One region of the Streptomyces sp. 2-1 genome, then DNA from elsewhere that is predicted to be linked to it. Evidence: riboswitches for the same ligand, from Rfam matches in the RefSeq annotation. Region 1 holds a riboswitch; the other holds the start of a gene.
The links. A riboswitch is a leader RNA that binds a small molecule or an ion and turns the genes downstream of it on or off. The one in region 1 is predicted to bind glycine.
Positions count from the first base shown of each region.

Region 2: linked by a shared signal. The riboswitch ahead of gcvP (aminomethyl-transferring glycine dehydrogenase) and the one ahead of gcvT (glycine cleavage system aminomethyltransferase GcvT) in region 1 are both predicted to bind glycine.

Region 1 covers NZ_CP183383.1:7,599,508-7,610,041, reverse strand. Annotated here, with positions in the region: gene ACN20J_RS33585 (ABC transporter ATP-binding protein) at 21-1,118, opposite strand; gene ACN20J_RS33580 (ABC transporter permease) at 1,115-2,113, opposite strand; gene ACN20J_RS33575 (ABC transporter substrate-binding protein) at 2,231-4,024, opposite strand; gene ACN20J_RS33570 (ABC transporter permease) at 4,086-5,099, opposite strand; gene ACN20J_RS33565 (enhanced serine sensitivity protein SseB C-terminal domain-containing protein) at 5,497-6,288, opposite strand; gene ACN20J_RS33560 (enhanced serine sensitivity protein SseB) at 6,498-7,289, opposite strand; gene ACN20J_RS33555 (AAA family ATPase) at 7,381-8,067, opposite strand; glycine riboswitch at 8,302-8,410, shown strand; gene gcvT (glycine cleavage system aminomethyltransferase GcvT) at 8,573-9,700, shown strand; gene gcvH (glycine cleavage system protein GcvH) at 9,833-10,210, shown strand; gene glyA (serine hydroxymethyltransferase) at 10,224-10,534, shown strand, end outside.
Region 2 covers NZ_CP183383.1:2,190,185-2,200,718, forward strand. Annotated here, with positions in the region: gene ACN20J_RS09655 (glutamate--cysteine ligase) at 1-839, opposite strand, end outside; gene ACN20J_RS09660 (hypothetical protein) at 1,407-2,003, shown strand; gene ACN20J_RS09665 (DUF5999 family protein) at 2,420-2,623, shown strand; gene gcvP (aminomethyl-transferring glycine dehydrogenase) at 2,727-5,612, opposite strand; glycine riboswitch at 5,799-5,894, opposite strand; gene ACN20J_RS09675 (PRC-barrel domain-containing protein) at 5,999-6,373, shown strand; gene ACN20J_RS09680 (DNA polymerase IV) at 6,767-8,173, opposite strand; gene ACN20J_RS09685 (MerR family transcriptional regulator) at 8,353-8,985, opposite strand; gene ACN20J_RS09690 (bifunctional nuclease family protein) at 9,200-9,673, opposite strand; gene ACN20J_RS09695 (MerR family transcriptional regulator) at 9,760-10,494, opposite strand.

The DNA.
Region 1 (10,534 bases):
TTTGTCCTCTGCTTTGTCACTCACAGCTTCGGCGCAATCTCTTCGGTCCAGATCCGTTCCCGCTGCTCATGCGTCATGTGGCAGGCGGCCCAGTGCTGGCTGCCGACCTCGGTCAGCTCGGGGCGGACCGTGCGGGTGACGTTGTCCTTGGGGACGTCCGCGTACGAGCAGCGCGGGTTGAAGGCGCAGCCCGACGGGATGTTGATCAGCGAGGGCGGGGAGCCCTTGACCGGGATCAGCCGCTCGGTCTGCTCACGGTCCAGGCGCGGCATGGAGCCGAGCAGGCCCCAGGTGTAGGGGTGCCTGGGCTCGTAGAAGACCTTCTCGGCCGGGCCCCGCTCGATGCAACGGCCGCCGTACATCACCAGGATGTCGTCGGAGAGCTCGGCGACGACGCCCAGGTCGTGGGTGATGATGATGACCGCGGAGCCGAACTCCTGCTGCAGGTCCCGGATGAGGTCGAGGATCTGCGCCTGGACGGTCACGTCCAGGGCGGTCGTCGGCTCGTCGGCGATCAGCAGCTCGGGGTTGTTGACCAGCGACATCGCGATCATCGCGCGCTGGCGCATACCGCCGGAGAACTCGTGCGGATAGCTGTCCACCCGCTTGTCCGGCTGGGGGATGCCGACCCGGTCGAGCATCTCGATGGCGCGCCTGCGTGCCACCTTCTTGTCGACCTTGTGGTGGATCCGGTAGGCCTCCACGATCTGCTGGCCGATCGTGTAGTACGGGTGCAGCGCCGACAGCGGGTCCTGGAAGATCATCGCCATCTCGCGGCCACGCAGCTTGCGCACGTAGTCGGGGTCGGCGGAGAGCAGTTCCGTGCCGTCGAGCCAGATCTCGCCGGAGATCTGCGCCTTGCGCTTGCCGTACTGACCCGCGGTGTGCAGGCCCATGATGCCGAGCGAGGTCACCGACTTGCCGGAGCCCGACTCGCCCACGATGCCGAGGGTCTTGCCCTTCTCCAGCGTGAAGCTGAGCCCGTCGACGGACTTGACCAGGCCGTCGTCGGTCGGGAAGTGCACCTTCAGGTCGCGGACTTCGAGGAAGGCGGAGGGAGCGGGCGAGTCCTTGACGGGCTCGCCCACCGCGGCTCCGCTCTTGCTGAGTTCGGTCATGAGAGCCTCACGCGGGGGTCGATCACGGCGTACAGCAGGTCCACCAGGAGGTTCGCGACGATCACCGCGAGCGAGGTGATCAGCGTGACGCCCAGGATGACGGGCAGGTCCTTGTCGCTGATCGCCTTGAGAACCGCCTGCCCGAGGCCGGGAAGGCTGAACGTGGTCTCGGTGAGGATCGCGCCGCCGATCAGGGCGCCGAGGTCCATGCCGAGCATGGTGAGGATCGGCGTCATGGTGGACCGCATCGCGTGCTTGCCGATGACGACGGGTTCGGTCAGGCCCTTGGCGCGGGCCGTGCGGATGTAGTCCTCGCCCAGGACCTCCAGCATGGTGGCTCTGGTGATTCGGGCGTACATCGCCGCGTAGAGGAAGGCCAGCGTGACCCAGGGCAGGATCATGCCGCCGAACCAGCCGGTGAAGCTCTCCTCGATGGGTACGTACTGGGCGTCGATCCAGCCCAGTCCGTAACTGAAGATCGCGAGCGACAGCAGGCCGGTGAAGTAGATGGGGAGCGAGACGCCGCCGAGGGCGACGATCATCGCGCCACGGTCCCAGAGGGAACCGCGCTTGAGCGCGGAGAGCACGCCCGCCGCGACACCGAAGATCAGCCACAGGATGGCGGCACCGAGCGCGAGAGCCAGGGTCACTGGGAAGCGGTCGGTGAGTACCGGCCAGATGGCCTGCTCGTTGCGGAAGGAGTAGCCGAAGCAGGGGGCCGCGCAGTTCGTGACGTCGCCGCCGGCCGCGTAGGTGCGCCCGACGAAGAGGCCTTTGAAGAACTCCCAGACCTGGACGAAGATCGGGTCTGCCAGACCGAGCTTCTGCCGCACGGCCTCGATCGCCGCGGGGTCGGCCTGCTTGCCCACGAACATCGTGGCCGGGTCCACGCCCGCCCAGCGGGGGACGAGGAAGAAGATGCCGAAGACCACCAGAATGATGACCACCAGCATCACTGCGGCGGCGAAGAGCCGCCTGATGAGGTATGCGAGCACTGCTCTCGGCCCGGCGGCGGTGCCGCGGGCCACCGGAGGTCTTCCGGTGGCCCGCGGGTCACGCCGCGCCGGCCTTCACCTGCCTTTCGTGCCGTATGGCGGGTGCGCCGGTCGGTGTTACTTCTTCAGGCCGAGGTTCACGAAGTCGTACTGACCGCTGTAGTTGTCGGTCGTGTAGACGTTCGCGAGCCGGCTGGAGCGCCAGTTGATGAACTTCTCGAAGACGAAGGGCAGGTAGTACGCGCCCTCCGAGACCTTGTGGTTGATCTCCGTGGAGATCTCGACCTTCTTCGCCTCGTCGAGCTCCTTGACGTAGTCGTCGAAGAGACCGTCGATCGACTTGTCCTTGATCAGGGCGAAGTTGTTGTTGCCGCTCTCGAGGATGTACTTGCTGTCCCACAGCGGCATGCCGTAGCCCTGGACGGTCGGGAAGTCCGGGCCCCAGCCCATGATGATGATGCCGTAGCCCTTCTTCTTCACGTTGGCGGGGCTACCGATGATGCCGGTGGTCTGGGCACCGTCGAACTGGTCGATGTCGACGGTGATGCCGACCTTCTTCAGCGAGGCCTGGAGGGACTCGGCCGTGGCGACCTCGACCGGCTTGTTGTTACGGACCGCGATGGTGGTCTTGAAGCCGTTCGGCTGACCGCAGGCCTTGAGCTCTTCCTTGGCCTTGGCGACGTTGCCGTTCTTGTTCGTCGTGGCCGACTCGTACGGGTCGTACTTCTGACCCTCGGAACCGGGGACGGACGGCGGCAGCATGTTGGTGCCGATGTCGCCACCGGCGACCGGGCCACCACGAGCGGTCTGCAGCGACTCGTGGTCGGCGCCGTAGATCACGGCCTTGCGGCAGTGCTCGTTGTCGAACGGCTTGACGCTCTGCGGGAAGACCGCGTAGCGGATGTAGCCGGAGACCGGGTTGTCCAGGTTGGCCTTGTGCTGCTTCAGGGCGGTGGTGCGGCCCTGCGGGGACAGACCGGTCTGGCCGATGTCCAGGTCGTAGTCGCCGTTGATCAGACGCTGGTCCATGTCATTGGCGTTGGTGAACAGCGTCAGCGAGATCTTGTCCGGGTACGCCTTGCGGACCGGGTCCGAGGACTGCTTCCAGTTCTCGTTGCGGACCAGGACCAGCTTCTTGTTCGGCGTGTACGACTCGAACTTGTACGGGCCGGAGGAGAAGGGCTTCAGGCCGTACTTCGACTTGGTGTCCTTGTCCTGGCGGACCGGGGAGGCCGAGGTCAGGCCGAGGATGTCCTCGAAGTCCGAGTTGGCCTCGGGCAGCTTGAAGACGATGGTCTTGTCGTCCGGCGTCTCGATGGCCTTCAGACCGAGCTTGTCCTTGGACTTGTCCTTGTACGGACCCGGGTACTCACCCTTGGGGTCGAGGACGTCCTTCAGGTAGACCGGACCGCCGGACAGGACGTCCTGCGCCCAGACGCGCTCGATGCCGTACTTGACGTCCTTGGAGGTGATGGGCTTGCCATCCTCCCAGGTGACCCCGTCACGCAGCGTGTACGTGTAGGTCTTGCCGTCGTCGGAGATCTTCGCCGTGCTGGTGGCGAGGTCGGGGGTGACCTCGGCGCCCTTGGCACCGGGCTCCGCCTTGCCGGTCACCAGCGTGCGGCTGTAGTACCGCATGAAGTTCCAGGCGAAGCCGTAGTAGCCGCGCGTGGTGTCCCACGAGTCGGCGTCCTGGGCGCCCGCGAACTTCAGCTCGCCGCCCTTCTTGACGAGGGAGGCCTGCGCGACCTTGTTGTTGGCTGCGTTGAAGCCGGCCGCGCCGTTCTTCGAGCCGCCGCCGTCGTCGTCGCTGCCGCCGCCGCCGCACGCCGCCGTGGACAGCAGCGCAGCGACCACGGCTGCGGCGGCCGCGGCCTGCTTGCGCCGCCCTGTGGTGCGTTGGGTACTCACTCGGATCCTCCGATATGTAGCGGCCCGTCGACAGATGACGGGGCCCTGGGGGTACGGCAGTTCAGCGGGAACCCTTCGGGTCGAGCGCATCGCGTACGCCGTCGCCGAAGAGGTTGAAGGAGAGCACGGTGATGAAGATCGCTACACCCGGGATCACCATGTACATAGGGTCCGAGTCGTAGTAGTCGATCGCGGAGGAGAGCATCTGTCCCCAGGAGGCGGTGGGCGGCTTGACGCCCACGCCCAGGAAGCTGAGCGCCGCCTCGGTGAGGATGTTGGTCGGGATCATCATCGTCGTGTACACGATGATGGGCGCGACGAGGTTGGGCAGCAGCTCCTTGAACAGGATGTAGAACCGCCCGGCCCCGAGGCTGCGCGCGGCCTCCACGTACTCGCGCTCACGCAGGGACAGCGTCTGACCGCGCACCACGCGTCCCACATAGGGCCAGCCGAAGAAGCCGATCACCAGGATCATGACGAACAGGCGCACGCCGGTACCCGTCAGACCCAGCATCTCGTTCGGCATGACCGAGACCAGCGCGATGATGAAGAGCAGCTGCGGGAAGGCCAGCAGGCCGTCCATCACGCGGCTGATGAGGGCGTCGACCCAGCCGCCGAAGTAGCCGGCGAGAACGCCGAGCACGGTACCGAGCACCACGGCCACCAGGGCCGACAGGAAGCCGACGAGCAGCGAGATGCGGGCGCCGTAGACGATCCGGGCGAAGATGTCGCGGCCGCTGACCGGTTCGACGCCGAGAAGGTGGTCTCCGCTGATTCCACCGAAGGACCCGGTGGGGGTCGAGAAGAGCGGATCGATCAGGTCCTCGTGGTGGGTCTCGGGGTCCTGCCCGACCAGGTTCGTGATCACGGGAGCGAGCAGCGCGATCGCGATCAGCACGAGAACGATGACGCCGCCCGTCAGGGCGAGCTTGTCCCGCTTCAGGCGCTCCCAGGCGATGCGGCCGAGGGAACGACCCTGTACCGCCTTCGCCTCGGCGGAGCCGGCTACGAGCGCCGCCTCCTCGGCCGCGCTCGGGGCGGCTTCGGCCGTCGGCTCGTGCAATGGTGCCGTCATCGTGGCAGGGACCCCTCTCAACCGGCGGTAGCCGGCCCACACTTGCCGCTGTAGCGGCGTGATCAGTCCGTCGAACACGGGGGATAAACCCCCTGGACCGGGAGTCTTCAACGCCTCGGCGATCTGTTGCCAGACCTGACGGTGAATGGATGCGCAAACGTGATGCTGTCAGGAGGGTTCCGTTATCCGAACGCCGGGTAACGGGGGTCGGACGCGGGAGTTTTGGTGCGAAAGGGGCCTCGCAGCCCATTTACCCGCGTAGATCGGGACATTCCACCCAGGGGTGGTGCGGGAGAGAGAGCCGATGCTCCACAGGTTGGACTCGACCGGACCCGGATCGTCTCAGGTGGTTCGCCCGGGTGCTTCGACCGGATCGTCTCAGGTGGTTCGATTCGTCTCAGTAGGTGCCCGGGAATCCGTATCCGCCGGCGGCCGGCGCCTGGGCGGGCGCCGCGTGGGCCTCACGATCGTAGAACGGCCGCGCGTTGATCCGCAGCCACAGGGCCACCGGGTCGTACTCGTCGGACATCGCGACCGTCGACACCGGCAGTCCGTCCGGCACCGCGCCGATGGACTGCTGCATCATCGCCCGCACCGAGTCCACGGCGGGCGGGCTGGTGTCGTACACATCGAGCCCGATGGCGAGGTACGGCGCCCCGAGCGCGGGCTGCACCCAGGCGCGGCGGAGCGATCTGACGGCGGTGGTCCGGTGCGCGTTCTGCGTGAGCAGGGCGTAGAACTGCGGGATCTCGATGCCCGGTTCGGACAGCCGCAGCGGGCCCGCGGGCTGCCGCTCCAGGCCGGTCGCGATACGGCGCAGATCCAGCCAGGGGATGCCGACACCGCCGCCCGGCGCGTGCGGGTTCAGCCAGAGGCCGTAGTGGTCGGGGTAGAGGGTGCGGGCCACGTCGAGCCCGTCGACCACCTCGTACGAACGGTTCCAGCCGCTCGCCGAGAGCTCCTGGGCGGAGGTCACACAGGGCGCGTAACCGAAGCCGCCGACCTCCATGTTCCCGTACTGGGCGTCGGGCGAGCCCGACTGGCCGTGCCAGAGCAGCATCCAGACCTGGCCGGACGACGGGGTCGCGAGGGCGCGCAGCAGCGCCTCGTAGGCGTCGTAACGCCCGGGCGTCACTTGGCGCAGCATGTGCTCGACCTGCCCGGCCGCGGCCGTGCCCGACGCGCTCACCTTCTACCGCCCCTTCGTGACATCCCTGACATACAGGTCCATTCGACGGGGCGCCGTGCTCGCTTGAACATGGCACCACCCCGACCGAGCCATGAAACCAGCTTAAGTGGCGATCCCGACAGCACCGTTGCGCTCCGCCGGGAAAGCTGTTGAGAGCTCGGGACTTTCCGTAATCCCCTGCCTGCGGGTCGTGTGCGGCCGGGCGCGCCTCAGTGGGCCACGGTGTAGAACGGCCGCACCTGGGCCCGTAGCCAGTCGCCCACCGGGTCCTGGGCCACGTCCAGGAAGACGAGGTTCACCGGGTGCGGCACCGGGACCCGGCCGAGGGCCCGGCCCAAGGCGTCCAGGGGGAGGGTGCGGGCGTCGTCGTGCCAGTGGGCCAGCTCGACGCCGACGAACATCACGGGGTCGGCGCCCTCGATGCTCGCCAGACAGCGGCGGGCGCTCAGGACCACACCGGTCGCGGCGAACTCCGCGGAGGCGGCGGCCAGGAAGTCCACCGGGTCGTGCTGCCAGTCCGGCTGGAAGAGCCGCACCCGGCCGCCGCTCGCCGACCCGTCCAGCTCGGTGCGCCCGGCCCGGCACAGCTCGGCCACGGCGAGCGGCGGCACCGGCACCCCGACCGTGCCGTCCGGGTTCACCACGATGCCCACCTGCGGCGGCAGACCGCGCGCGAACTCGACGGCGGGCGCCACCGTGTACGACATGTGGTCGCCGACGACCTGGCGGAACTGCTGCTCCGAGGAGAAGACCGGCACGTACGCCTGGCCGCCGAGCTCGATCGTGGGCAGGTCGAGCGGGCCGCTGTGCGGGCCGCCGCCCTCGGGCAGCGGCACCCAGATGAAGCTGCGGCCCATGACCTCCACGATCCGGGCCCCCGCCGAAGGGGACGCCGCCGCACCGAGGGAGGCGGCCAGTACCTCCTCCAACTCGTTGCCGGGCCAGCCGACATGGGGGTGTGGGTGCGCTTGCACCGGAATGTCGTGTGCCGGGAAGTCCATCTCTCTACCGCCTGCTCGAACCGCCGTCTGCGGCTGTCGAGATTACGCGTACGCGCCCTCACCCGCCGCAGTCCGTCCGGTCACCGGGACCTCAGTCGCCGAAGTCGACCCGCCGCAGCACGTCCGCCGCCGCCCGGTCGATGAGCACCGCCGAACCGCAGCCCTCCGGCAGGTCGCCCTTCTCCACGGAACGCAGCAGCCGGCCGAACGCGCCGCGGTGCCGCGCGAACGCGTACCGAGAGACGCCGCGGCCGCGCTCGCGCTGGCCGTCCAGGGCCGTGCCCGGGTCCACGTCGAGCAGCAGCAGGTGCAGGGCGCCGCCGCGCCGCCGGGCGTCCCGGGCCAGCCAGCTGCGCACCCAGGCCTGTGTCCCGCAGTCGTGCACCACGACCCCCTCGCCGGACCTCAGGGCCCGGCGCAGGCCCGCGTAGTGCGCGGCGCGGACCAGGGGCCGGTAGACCGCGTACGGCAGGAAGCGGGCCAGGCGGCCGTCCCAGCGGTCGCGGGTGTCCTGGGAGTCGATGCGGCGGCCCGTCACCGCCCGGCGCATCAGGGTCGACTTGCCGCTGCCGGGCAGGCCCGTGACCACCACCAGGTCGGCCCTGCCGAAGCGCAGACCGTGCGGGCTGTGTCCCGCGCGCTCCCGCAGATCGCGGACGACGGGCGCCGGAAGCGGGCCGCACGCCTCCCCGGCCGGGGCAGTGGGCTGCTTGGGCAGCGCGATGGCCGCGCTCGTGGCGTACGCCGTGGTCCTGTTCACCCTGATCGTCCTCCCCATGGGGTCGGGAGACCCATCCCCGTCGAGTGTAAAGAGAAGGTAATGCGCTGGTCTCCTCATTTCTGTTCTCGTCCTGCCACAGCCCCGTCACAGATCGCTGTGGATGCCTGTGGACCCTGTGCGGACGCCGTGATGCCGGGCCGCGACGCCGTACACCGCCCCCTCGCGAAGAGTCCCCTGCCGCGCCGCTCCGATGCGTGCAATGATGTGCCCGCCAACTGCATACCGGCCGCTTGAATCCGCGCGGGAGAGTTCCGGACACGTTTTTTGCGTACGTGGTCCGGGCGCCGAAGGAGCAAGTCCCTCCCTTGAATCTCTCAGGCACCGTTACCGCGCGGGCGAGGCACATCTGAAAAGCGGGCCGTCCCCCTGTCACCAGGGCTTCGGCTCCACCCAAGGTGCAAGTCAGTGACCGTCCGCTCGACCGGTGGTCACGGCGAACCTCTCAGGTTCCGATGACAGATGGGGAGGAACGACCTCGCCGTCATGCCTTGGGAGCCCCACCGTGAGCAGTAACGCCCCCGTTGAACCGCGCCATACCGCGCTCGACGCCCTCCATCGTTCGCTCGGCGCGACGATGACCGATTTCGCCGGCTGGGACATGCCCCTGCGATACGGCTCCGAGCGCGACGAGCACCTCGCCGTACGGACGAGGGCCGGTCTCTTCGACCTCTCCCACATGGGCGAGATCACCGTCACCGGACCCCAGGCCGCCGCGCTGCTCGACTTCGCGCTGGTCGGCAACATCGGGGGCGTGAAGCCCGGCCGGGCCCGCTACACGATGATCTGCCGGGCCGACGGCGGCATCCTCGACGACCTGATCGTCTACCGGCTCGCCGAGACCACGTACATGGTCGTCGCCAACGCCTCCAACGCCCAGACCGTCCTGGACGCGCTCGTGGAGCGGGCCGCGGGCTTCGACGCCGAGGTCCGCGACGACCGTGACGCGTACGCCCTGCTCGCCATCCAGGGACCCGAGTCCCCCGGCATCCTCAAGTCCCTCACCGACGCCGACCTGGACGGCCTGAAGTACTACGCCGGCCTGCCCGGCACGGTCGCGGGCGTCCCGGCGCTGATCGCGCGCACCGGCTACACCGGCGAGGACGGCTTCGAGCTGTTCGTGGCCCCGGCCGACGCCGAGAAGCTGTGGCAGGCGCTGACCGACGCGGGCACCGCGGTCGGGCTCGTCCCCTGCGGCCTCTCCTGCCGGGACACCCTGCGCCTGGAGGCGGGCATGCCGCTGTACGGGCATGAGCTGAGCACCGCGCTCACCCCCTTCGACGCGGGGCTCGGACGGGTCGTGAAGTTCGAGAAGGAGGGCGACTTCGTGGGGCGCGAGGCGCTGACCGAGGCCGCCGCCCGCGCCGAGTCGCAGCCCCCGCGCGTCCTCGTCGGCCTGATCGCCGAGGGCCGCCGCGTGCCGCGCGCCGGATACCCGGTCGTCGCCGACGGCAAGGTCGTCGGCGAGGTCACCTCCGGCGCACCCTCACCCACCCTGGGCAAGCCGATCGCGATGGCGTACGTCGACGCCGCGCACTCCGCACCCGGCTCGCCCGGTGTCGGCGTGGACATCCGGGGCAGCCACGAGCCGTACGAGGTCGTGGCGCTGCCGTTCTACAAGCGCCAGAAGTAGACCCTGGTACGGCGAGCGCCGGACAGTGAACCCTGGTCCGCGAGCGTCATGAAGTGACCCTGAGCACATCCGCCCAGGTCACCCCCAGTCCCCCTGCATCAGCACTCCCCCGCGTACAGGAGAATTCAGGCCATGAGCAACCCCCAGCAGCTGCGCTACAGCAAGGAGCACGAGTGGCTGTCGGGCGCCGAGGACGGCGTCTCGACGGTCGGCATCACGGAGCACGCGGCCAACGCGCTCGGCGATGTGGTGTACGTCCAGCTCCCGGAGGTCGGTGACACGGTGACCGCGGGCGAGACCTGCGGCGAACTGGAGTCGACCAAGTCCGTGAGCGATCTGTACTCGCCCGTCTCCGGTGAGATCACCGAGATCAACCAGGACGTCGTGGACGACCCCGCGCTGGTGAACACCGCCCCGTTCGAGGGCGGCTGGCTGTTCAAGGTACGGGTCGCGGAGGAGCCGAAGGACCTGCTCTCCGCGGACGAGTACACCGAATTCTCCGGCAGCTAAGGACTCCTGACCGATGTCGCTTCTGAACCAGTCCCTCCACGAGCTCGACCCGGACATCGCCGCCGCCGTCGACGCCGAGCTCAACCGTCAGCAGTCCACCCTCGAAATGATCGCCTCGGAGAACTTCGCCCCGGTCGCCGTCATGGAGGCCCAGGGCTCGGTCCTCACCAACAAGTACGCCGAGGGCTACCCCGGCCGCCGCTACTACGGCGGCTGCGAGCACGTCGACGTCGCCGAGCAGATCGCCATCGACCGGGTCAAGGAGCTGTTCGGCGCCGAGTACGCCAACGTCCAGCCCCACTCGGGCGCCTCCGCCAACCAGGC
Region 2 (10,534 bases), 5.4 Mb from region 1:
AAGTAGCGCAGGTTCTCCTCGAACAGGTCGTACGCCGACGAGATCCACCGTTCCCCGAACCAGGTCCGCGGACGGACCCCCTGTGCCTGGAGCTCGGGCGGACGGGTGTCGGTGGACTGCAGGAACAGCGGGGGCCGCGACTCGCGCCACAGCTCGCGGCCGAACAGGAAGGGCGAGTTGGCGCCCACCGCGACCTGAGCGGCGGCCACCGCCTGCGCCGCGTTCCACACGTCGGCGAAGCGTCCGGGCGTGACCTGGAGGTGCAACTGCACGGAGGTGCAGGCGGCTTCGGGCGCGATGGACGCCGAGGTGCAGGTGAGCCGTTCCACACCCTCGATGTCGAGCCTGAACTCCTCGCCGCGCGCGGCCACGATCTGGTCGTTCAGCAGCGTGTAGCGGTCCACGTCGGAAAGGTTCGCGGAGACCAGGTCGTCACGGGCGAGGGTCGGCAGAATGCCGATCATCACGATTCCGGCATCGACCTCGTTCGCCTTCCGATGGGCATATGCGAGTGACGTGCGCAACTCCTCGGCGAGCCGGTCGAATACACGGCCGTCGAGCCGATGGGGAGCAATGTTTACTTCCAGATTGAACATGGCGAGTTCTGTTTGGAAATCCCGGCTCGCGATGCGCTCAAGTACTTGCGCATTCATCATTCTCGGCATGCCGTCAGGACCGGCGAGATTCAGCTCGATCTCCAGGCCCATCAGATTCTTGGGGCGGTCGAACCGCTTCTCCGCCAGCAGCCGCGCCAGCCCCGCCAGACACTGCTGGAGCTTTTCGCGGTAGCGCTGCCGATCGGACAGACCGATCTGCCCCGCCACGACCTTCTCCCCCATCGAAGTGTCCCTCCTCGACTGGGCAGCCCGACGAACCGGCCGCTGATGTCCCGGGTCACGTGGGATGATGCCCAGGCAACGTGATCGATAACTCCCTGGAACAGACCCCCGGGCGCTACTCCGAACGCGGATACCCACAGGCACATTCACCAGGCATGCGTCAGTGCGCGCTTTCGGCGATCGACCCAGTCGTGAAAAACGCCGACAGGAACCGGCCGTCCACCCCGGTGGCATATTCCGAGGTCATCGACGGGTACCCCTGGAGAACCAGGACCAAACGCTCGTCACGCCGACCGAATTGTCTCTTGCCCTTAATGCGCGGAACGGCTAGACGAAACACCGTCAGAACACGTGTCGTATAAACTCCGCGAACGAGGCAGAGAGTTGGCGTTCGCCATGGTAGGTCCTGCCGTCAAAGTGCCGCCCGCCACGCGGCCGACCCTTCGGGCGAACGACGTCACTTTGACGACCGGATCTTGGGCCCTCGCTCCTCTGACCCGAGAGCTGACAGCGCCGTCCGCCCCCGCCCTCGCGCCACCATGCCTGTCGAATGAGAGGCGACCCACCATGCCGCTGCATGTGCCCCCGGCTCCCGCGCCCGCGTTGCGCACCGTCCTCACCGCCCTCGGTTCCCCCACCGCGGTCCGTGAAGCACGTACCCCGTCCCTGCGCAACGCCCAGGGACCCGCCACACCCGATCTGCCGCTGCCCGTCCACGTACTCGACCGGATCACCCCGGCGGGCACCTCGGCCACCCGCCTCGCCGGGTGGCGCTTCCTGATCCGCTGCAGCGAACGCGCCGTGGCAGCCGCGGAGACGAGGCTGACCCCCGACGGCTGGGCCTTCTCGCACTTCTTCGAGGGCCCGTACGTCACCGCCACCGAGCGCGCCCTGCGCCAGGCCGAGACGATGACCGGGTCGTACCAGGCCCGTCTGCTGTCCGTACCCGAGCTCTACATGCTCACACTCTGGCTGCACGGCGACTGCGCGGCCGACGGCGCCGAGGGCCATCCCGCGGCCACCGACCTCCTGGTGCCGCTGGCTCCCGCCCCACCCGGCATCGCCGCGCACCGACCGCACCGCGTGGCCGAGCTGCTGCCCGTTCTGACCCATCGGCTCACACCGACGCCGACGCCCGCCCCGCTGCTCGGCTCACCCGCCTGAGCGCACCCCTGCTTCCGTGCCCCGCGGCCACACCCCGGCCGCGGGGCACGCCGCTGTGCGGGACGGTGTCGCCCTGAGGACGATGGGGCTTTGGGGACGGTGTGGCTCTGGGGACGGTGTCGCTCGCTGTGACGCCACATCGACTCACCGCACCCCCGGCCCGTCCGGACTAGCCCCATCCGACCATTGCGAACCACCCGAAGAGGCAGCCCAGTTGGAATGAACCGTCCGCACGGGTGATGCGTCATCAACCTGTGAGGAGCGCTGACGCCAAATCCCTGCGGATTGACGCCCGTAGGGCAACACTGGGTTCCGGACCATCTGACAAACGGGGGGCGGCAATGAGCATCAGTTCGAGCCGCGGAACAGACACGACACCGATCACCGACCTCACACCAAAGCGAAAGATCCCATCAATGTGCCAGCACCAGCCACCGTGCCCGACAGCCGACTCCGCCGACCGGGAGGCCGCGCTTCTCGTGGCGCACCACCCGGAGCAGGGATGGAGCCTGCTGTGCAACGGCGTTCTCCTCTTCGAGGACACCGGTGAGCTCCTGCCGGACGGCCGGATCATCGCTCCACATCGCCCTGTGGCACTGGACGTGATGACCGCCGCCTGAGCGGGGCGGTGCACCAAGGGCGGCGGGGCAAGCCGTCCGGACACATGAGGGGCCGGCCCGGGAAGCAATCCCGGAACCGGCCCCGACGCATGTCTGGCAGTGATTACTCTTCGTAGGCGTCCAGCGGCGGGCAGGAGCAGACCAGGTTCCGGTCGCCGTAGGCCTGGTCGATCCGGCGCACCGGCGGCCAGTACTTGTCCGCGGCCGAGACACCGGCCGGGAACACCGCCTCCTCGCGGCTGTACGCATGCTCCCAGGCGTCGCCGAGCGCGGCGGCCGTGTGCGGGGCGTTCCGCAGCGGGTTGTCGTCCGCCGCCCACTCGCCCAAGCCGACCTTCTCGATCTCCGCACGGATGGCGATCATCGCGTCGCAGAACCGGTCGATCTCTGTCAGGTCCTCGCTCTCCGTCGGCTCGATCATCAGCGTGCCGGCCACCGGGAACGACATCGTCGGCGCGTGGAACCCGTAGTCGATCAGCCGCTTGGCGACGTCGTCGACGCTCACACCGGTCGCCTTGGTCAGCGGACGCAGATCGATGATGCACTCGTGCGCCACGAGCCCGCCGGGACCGGTGTAGAGCACCGGGTAGTGCGGCTCGAGACGCTTGGCGATGTAGTTGGCACTGAGCACGGCGACCTGCGTGGCCCGCTTGAGCCCCTCACCGCCCATGAGACGGACGTACGCCCAGGAGATGGGCAGGATGCCCGCCGAGCCCCAGGGAGCGGCCGAGATCGGGCCCACGCCCGTCTCCGGGCCCGCGGCGGGCTGCAGCGGATGGTTCGGCAGATACGGCGCGAGATGGGCGCGTACCCCGACCGGACCGACACCCGGACCGCCGCCGCCGTGCGGGATGCAGAACGTCTTGTGCAGGTTGAGGTGCGAGACGTCGCCGCCGAAGTGCCCCGGCTTGGCAAGCCCCACCAGCGCGTTGAGGTTGGCGCCGTCGACGTACACCTGGCCGCCCGCCTCGTGCACCTGGGCGCAGATGTCGGCGACGTGCTCCTCGAACACCCCGTGCGTCGAGGGGTACGTGATCATCAGCACCGACAGCTCGTCGCGGTGCTGCTCGATCTTGGCCCGCAGGTCCTCGACGTCGATCTCGCCGTCGTCCGCGGTCTTCACGACGACGACCTTCATCCCGGCCATCACCGCACTCGCGGCGTTCGTCCCGTGCGCGGACGACGGGATGAGGCAGACCGTGCGCTGCTCGTCGCCATTGGCCCGGTGATAGCCGCGTACGGCCAGCAGACCGGCGAGCTCGCCCTGCGAACCGGCGTTGGGCTGCAGCGACACCTTGTCGTAGCCCGTGACCTCGGCGAGCCGCTCCTCCAGCTCACGGATGAGCGTGAGGTAGCCCTGCGCCTGCTCGGCGGGCGCGAAGGGGTGCAGCTGCCCGAACTCGGGCCAGGTCACCGGCTCCATCTCGGTCGTCGCGTTGAGCTTCATCGTGCAGGAGCCCAGCGGGATCATGCCCCGGTCGAGCGCGTAGTCACGGTCGGCCAGCTTGCGCAGGTAGCGCAGCATCGCGGTCTCGGACCGGTACTGGTGGAAGACCGGGTGCGTGAGGTACTCGTCGGTGCGCAGCTGCGCGGCCGGCAGCGTGTCCTCCGTCGCCTCGTCCAGCACGGCCACGTCGCCGTCGACACCGAACGCGGCCCAGACGGCGCCCAGTTGGGCCCGCGTGGTGGTCTCGTCGCAGGCGAGGGACAGGTGGTCGGCGTCGACGAGCCGGAGGTTGACCCCGCCCCGGCGCGCCGCCGCGAGCGTCTCGGCCGCCTTGCCCGGCACCCGCACGGTCAGCGTGTCGAAGTACGCCTCGTGGACGACCTCGACCCCGCCGGCCTTCAGACCCGCGGCGAGGATCGTGGCGTACCGGTGGGTGCGCCGCGCGATGGACTTGAGGCCCTGGGGCCCGTGGTAGACGGCGTACATCCCGGCCATCACGGCGAGCAGCACCTGAGCCGTACAGATGTTGCTGGTCGCCTTCTCGCGGCGGATGTGCTGCTCGCGCGTCTGCAGGGCGAGCCGGTACGCCTTGTTGCCGTCCGCGTCGACCGAGACACCGACAAGCCGGCCGGGCAGACTGCGCGCGAACTTCTCGCGCACGGCCATGTAACCGGCGTGCGGCCCGCCGAAGCCCATCGGCACACCGAAGCGCTGCGTCGTACCGACCGCGATGTCGGCGCCGAGCTCACCGGGCGAGGTGAGCAGCGTCAGGGCGAGGAGATCCGCGGCGACGGTGACGACCGCGCCCAGCTCGTGCGCCCGCTCGACGACGGGCTTGAGGTCCCGTACGGCACCGGAGGCGCCGGGGTACTGGAGGAGCACGCCGTTGATCTCGCGCTCGGCGAGCTCGGCCGGAATGCCGTCGCTCAGGTCGGCGACGACGACCTCGACACCGGTCGGCTCGGCGCGGGTCTCGATCACGGCGATGGTCTGCGGCATGGTGTCCGCGTCGACCAGGAACAGGCCCTTCTTGTTCTTGCCCATCCGCCGCGACAGCGCCATGGCCTCGGCCGCCGCGGTGCCCTCGTCGAGCAGCGAGGCCCCGGAGGTCGGCAGTCCGGTCAGCTCGGCGACCACGGTCTGAAAGTTGAGCAGCGCCTCTAGGCGCCCCTGCGAGATCTCGGGCTGATACGGCGTGTACGCCGTGTACCAGGCCGGACTCTCCATGACGTTCCGCAGAATGACGGGCGGCGTGAACGTCCCGTAGTACCCGAGCCCGATCATGGAATCCAGCACCTGGTTGCGGTCCGCGAGGGAGCGCAGCTCGGCCAGTACCTCGGCCTCGGTGCGGGCGCCCGGCAGTTCGAGCGAGTCGGCGTTCTTGATCACATCCGGGACCGCGGTGGCCGTCAGCTCGTCGAGCGAGCCGTACCCCACGTGCGCGAGCATCTTTGCCCGGGCTTCGGTGTCGGGCCCGATGTGGCGCTGCTCGAAGGGGATTCCCTGTTCGAGCTCTGAGAGCGGAATACGATGGGCGGTCATTGCGGAGGCCTCCTGGTCTGACGACCTTCGAGGGCACCACTGCATGGGTGCCCGGACGGCCTCCCCCTCTGTCATCTCAACCTGAGAGCTTCACCGGCCCGCCCGTGAAGGCGCACCGGCTTTCACCGTCGGTGAGAGCGGAACCCGTCCAAAAAACTCGAACACCGCTCTGCTTTCCAGAGTGACCTCGTCCATGCGGTACGTGGGCCTGAGAGATTCCGGGGAGGATTTGCTCCTTCGGCGCCTCCGATGAAGCCTGGAGGACTCTCCCGCACGGGGTCAGCAGCCGTTGCCCAGCGTACCAGCGGGGTTCCCTCGAGTGGCCGCCCTCCTCAAAGTGCTCTTTCGTAGTGCTTACGGATGAGTTGCGAGCAGCTGGAGGGCCCGTGCAGACCGACATCGATCCGCGCAACCTGATAGGCCGCAAGGCGTTCGACCGCAACGGCACCAAAATCGGCACGGTCGACGAGGTCTACCTCGACGACGCGACCGGCGTACCGGAGTGGGCGGCCATACGCACCGGCCTGTTCAGCAGAGACGCCTTCGTCCCTCTGGAGCCCAGCGAGCTGGCCGACGGGGCCCTCCGAGTCCCCTTCGAACGCGCACTGATCAAGGACGCCCCCGACTTCGGCGTGGGCCGCCACCTCTCCCCCGAACAAGAACTCCAGCTCTACCACCACTACGGCCTGGACGTAGCCCCTCCACCCCCCTTCCCGGACCACGACTTCGGCCACCTGGCAGGCAAGGACGACTCCCAGTAGGGGCCCGCCCGTCACCAATGGGGCGAGGGGCGGGGCTGTGGCCTTAACCCGTCTCCAAAGACCCGAGGGCGGCTGCGGCTTTAACCCGTCTCCAAAGGCGCGAGGGCGGCTACGGCTTGGACCCGTCTCCAAAGACCCGAGGGCGGCTGCGGCTTTGACCGGTCTCCAACGGGCGAGGGGCGAGGCTGGCCTTTTTAGGGGCGCGGAGCGACGCTGGCCTTCTTTAGGGGCGCGGGGCGACGCTGGCCCATTTTTAGGGGCGCGGGGAACTGCGCGACCAGCAACGGCGGACCCGCACCCACAAACACACCCCAGCCCCCTCCGCTTTCAGGGGCGCGGGGAACGGCGCACCCAGCCACAACCAACCCGCACCCACAAACAAGCTCACCAAGGTCACCCCTCCCCGCCCGCCGCAGGCGACCCCGCAGGCGCCCCCACATCACCAGGCCGCCGCTCCACCAACGGCAACGGCTCAGCAACCTCCAACAAAGGATCATCGCTCCGAAACGTCCGCACCCGCCCCGGCAAGGACCCCGGCGTCTCGAACCGCACAGTCACCCGCCCCAGCCCACTCCCCTGCACCCACCCGTGCCCGAACTCGGCATGCCGCACATCGTGCCCCGCATGCCACCGCCGCTCCGCAGGGGGCACCGGCTCCTCGACCGCCTCCTCGGTCTCTTCATGCTCCACATGCTCAAGCTCCTCGGCGGAGGCGGCAGCGGCAGCCGTCCGAGCCTGCGCGAAGAGATCCTCCTGCGTGTAGTCGGCGAGCCCCGAGACCCCCACCCCCAGAAGCCGCACGCCGCCCGTGGTGTCCACGGACTCCAGCAACCGCGCCGCGGCCTCCCGCACCACCGCGGGGTCGTCCGTGGGCCCCCTGAGCGTCTCGGACCGGGTCAGCGTCGAGAAGTCGTACCGCCGGACCTTCAGCACGATGGTCCGCCCCGACAGATGCGCACCCCGCAACCGCCCCACACACCGGTCGGCCAGCCGCTGCACCTCCATCCGCACCCGCACCCGGTCATGGATGTCCACGTCGTACGTGTCCTCGACGGACACCGACTTGGTGTCCCGCTCGGCCACCACGGGCCGCACGTCATGCGCGAGCGCCATGGCGTACAGCGCGACCCCGTGGGCCTTCCCCAGAAGCCGTACGAGCTCGTCCTCGCCCGCCTCGGCGATCTCCCCGACCGTGGTGATCCCGGCCCGCCGCAGATGGTCCCCCGTGGCGGGCCCCACGCCCGGCAGCGTGCGCACGGACATGGGGGCGAGCAGTTCCCGCTCGGTGCCCGGCTCTATCAGCACGAGCCCGTCGGGCTTGGCCTGCTCGGAGGCGATCTTCGCGACCATTTTGGAGGCGGCGAGCCCCACGGACCCGGTCAGCCCGGTGACGGTCCGGATGTCTCCACGCAGCTTCACCCCGGTCAGCCGCGCAGACTCCGCGTCCCAGGCCGTCTGGCCGGCCTCCAGGTCCACGAACGCCTCGTCCAGGCTCAGCGGCTCCACCAGGGGCGACAGATCCCGCAGCAGAGCCATCACCTGCTCGCTGACCTCCCGGTACAACCCGAAGCGGGGTACGAGATACGCGGCGTTCGGCGCCAGCCGGCGGGCCTGCGCCATGGGCATCGCCGAATGCACCCCGAAGACCCGTGCCTCGTACGAGCAGGTCGCCACCACGCCCCGCGGCCCGAGCCCGCCCACGATGACCGCCTTCCCGCGCAGGCTCGGCTTGGCCGCCTGCTCCGCCGAGGCGTAGAAGGCATCCATGTCGAGATGCAGGATCGTGGGCGCGGTTCTCACATCTCCGATGCTGCCCTACGCCACTGACAATGCCCCGGCACGACCTGTGGACCGCCACGAAACCGGACCGCCCGCACGCCGAGCGACGGGCGCAAGGCGGCGGGCAGCAGGTACCAGGCGGCAGGATCTGACGGCCCGGACAGGGCCCGAGCCGGAAAACTCAGCCGGCGCCCGCCGGCTCAGACCGCACGATTACGCCGCCGCGCCAGCTCGTCCGCCGGATTGGGCCGGACAAGTGTCTCCCCCGTGTCGACACGCTCCCCGTGCAGCTGTGAGAGGGCGCTCTCGACGTCCCGCCAGACCACGCCCACCGCGATCCCGAAGATGCCCTGTCCGCCCTGGAGGAGCGCGTGGACCTCGTCGGGCGAGGAGCACTCGTAGACCGTCGCGCCGTCGCTCATCAGCGTCATCCGCTCCAGGTCCCGGAACCCGCGCTCACGCAGGTGCTGGACGGTGGTGCGGATGTTCTGCAGCGAGACCCCGGTGTCGAGGAACCGCTTGACGATCTTCAGGACGACGACGTCCCGGAAGCTGTAGAGCCGCTGCGTCCCCGACCCGTAGGCGGCCCGCACGCTCGGCTCGACGAGCCCGGTTCTGGCCCAGTAGTCCAGCTGCCGGTAGGTGATGCCCGCGGCCGCGCAGGCCGTGGGCCCCCGATAACCGACCTCCTCGGACGCCACCTCGCCGTCCTCGGGCACCGCTGTCGGCCGCTGTACGTGATCGGCCGCGCTGCTGTGAAGCGGGTACGGGCTGCTCTCCCCCAGACCGGGTCCGGGGGCACCCCCAGCCGTACCGTCGCCGCTGCTTCTCACGCCGACCTCCGTCCTTGACCTGCCTTCTCGACGGTAGGCAGCCACCGGGGGTGCGTCAACGACCGCCACACTCGGCACGCCGAGTGATAATCACCCTAGGAGTGGTTTCCCGTGTCCCACCGCGGGGAAAGGCTAGCCGAATGATCTCGGGACGACCGCCGCACGGCCTGTCGTCCGGCGGTCCCGGAGGGTCACCGGAGCGCCTAGGCGAAGGTCACTGGCTGTTGGTCCCGAAGTCCTCGGGCGAGATCTGGTCGAGGAACTCGCGGAACTTCTCCACCTCGTCCTCCTGCTCGTCCGGGATCGCGATACCGGCGTCGTCCAGCACCCCGTCGCTGCCGTAGATCGGCGTCCCGGTGCGCAGCGCGAGCGCTATGGCGTCGGACGGCCGGGCACTGACCTCGACCCCGCTGGCGAACACCAGCTCCGCATAGAAGACGCCCTCCCGCAGGTCCGTGATGCGCACCTCGGTGAGCTCCTGGCCGACGGCCTCCAGCACGTCCTTGAACAGGTCGTGGGTCAGCGGTCGCGCGGGGGCCATGCCCTGCTGTGCGAAGGCGATCGCCGTCGCCTCCCCCGGCCCGATCCAGATGGGGAGGTAACGGTCGCCTCCCACTTCACGCAGGAGCACGATCGGTTGGTTGGAGGGCATTTCGACCCGGACACCTACGACGTCGAGCTCGTTCACACAGCAACCCTAGGCCGTGCCCGGCATCTTTGGGTAGTCGGGCACGGATTGGGCGCCCGATCCCGCGCTCCACGCGACCCACCGGGTCAGGGCAGCCGCACCCCGAGCGCGGACTGCACCAGCGCGGCGTGCAGCTTCACCGCGAGCCCCGCCAGCTCCTTGGTCTGCGCCTCCGCGTGCGCCCTGGTCTGCGGATTGCGGTGACGCCGCAGCGGGGCCACGACCTGGTCGACAAGGCCGGCCTCACGGTCGGCGGCGGCCTTCACGGCACGCAGATGGCGCGGCTCGATCCCGAACCGCCCCAGTTCCACGACGAGACCCGCCACCGTCACCGCCTCGGCGTCGTAGACCCCCTCCGGCAGCGGTGTGATGAGCCCGTACGACTCCCACTCCTCGAGCTCCTGCTCGCCGATCTCCACGGCGGCCAGCAGCTCGGCACGCCCGATCCGGGCCACTGTGGGCCCCTCGGACTCGCAGAGCACCTCACCGTCGCGCTGGCGGCCCACGGACGGCAGCGGCACCGCCTCACCGCGCTCCACGGCGTCCAGGTGCTCGCGGATCACCTTCAGGGGCAGATAGTGGTCCCGCTGCATCCTCAGGACGTGCCCGAGGCGCTCGACGTCGCCCGGGCTGAACTTCCGGTACCCCGACGGTGTCCGCTGCGGCTCGATGAGCCCCTCCGACTCCAGGAAACGGATCTTGGAGATGGTGACTTCGGGGAACTCGTCGCGCAGCACATTGAGCACCGTGCCGATGCTCATCAGTCCGTTGTCCATGGCGGCGGTGCCGTGGCCGACACCGCCGCTCGGTGTTCGAAGCATGGACCTTCCTGAGGGTCCCCCCGGACCAGGTCCGGGGGCG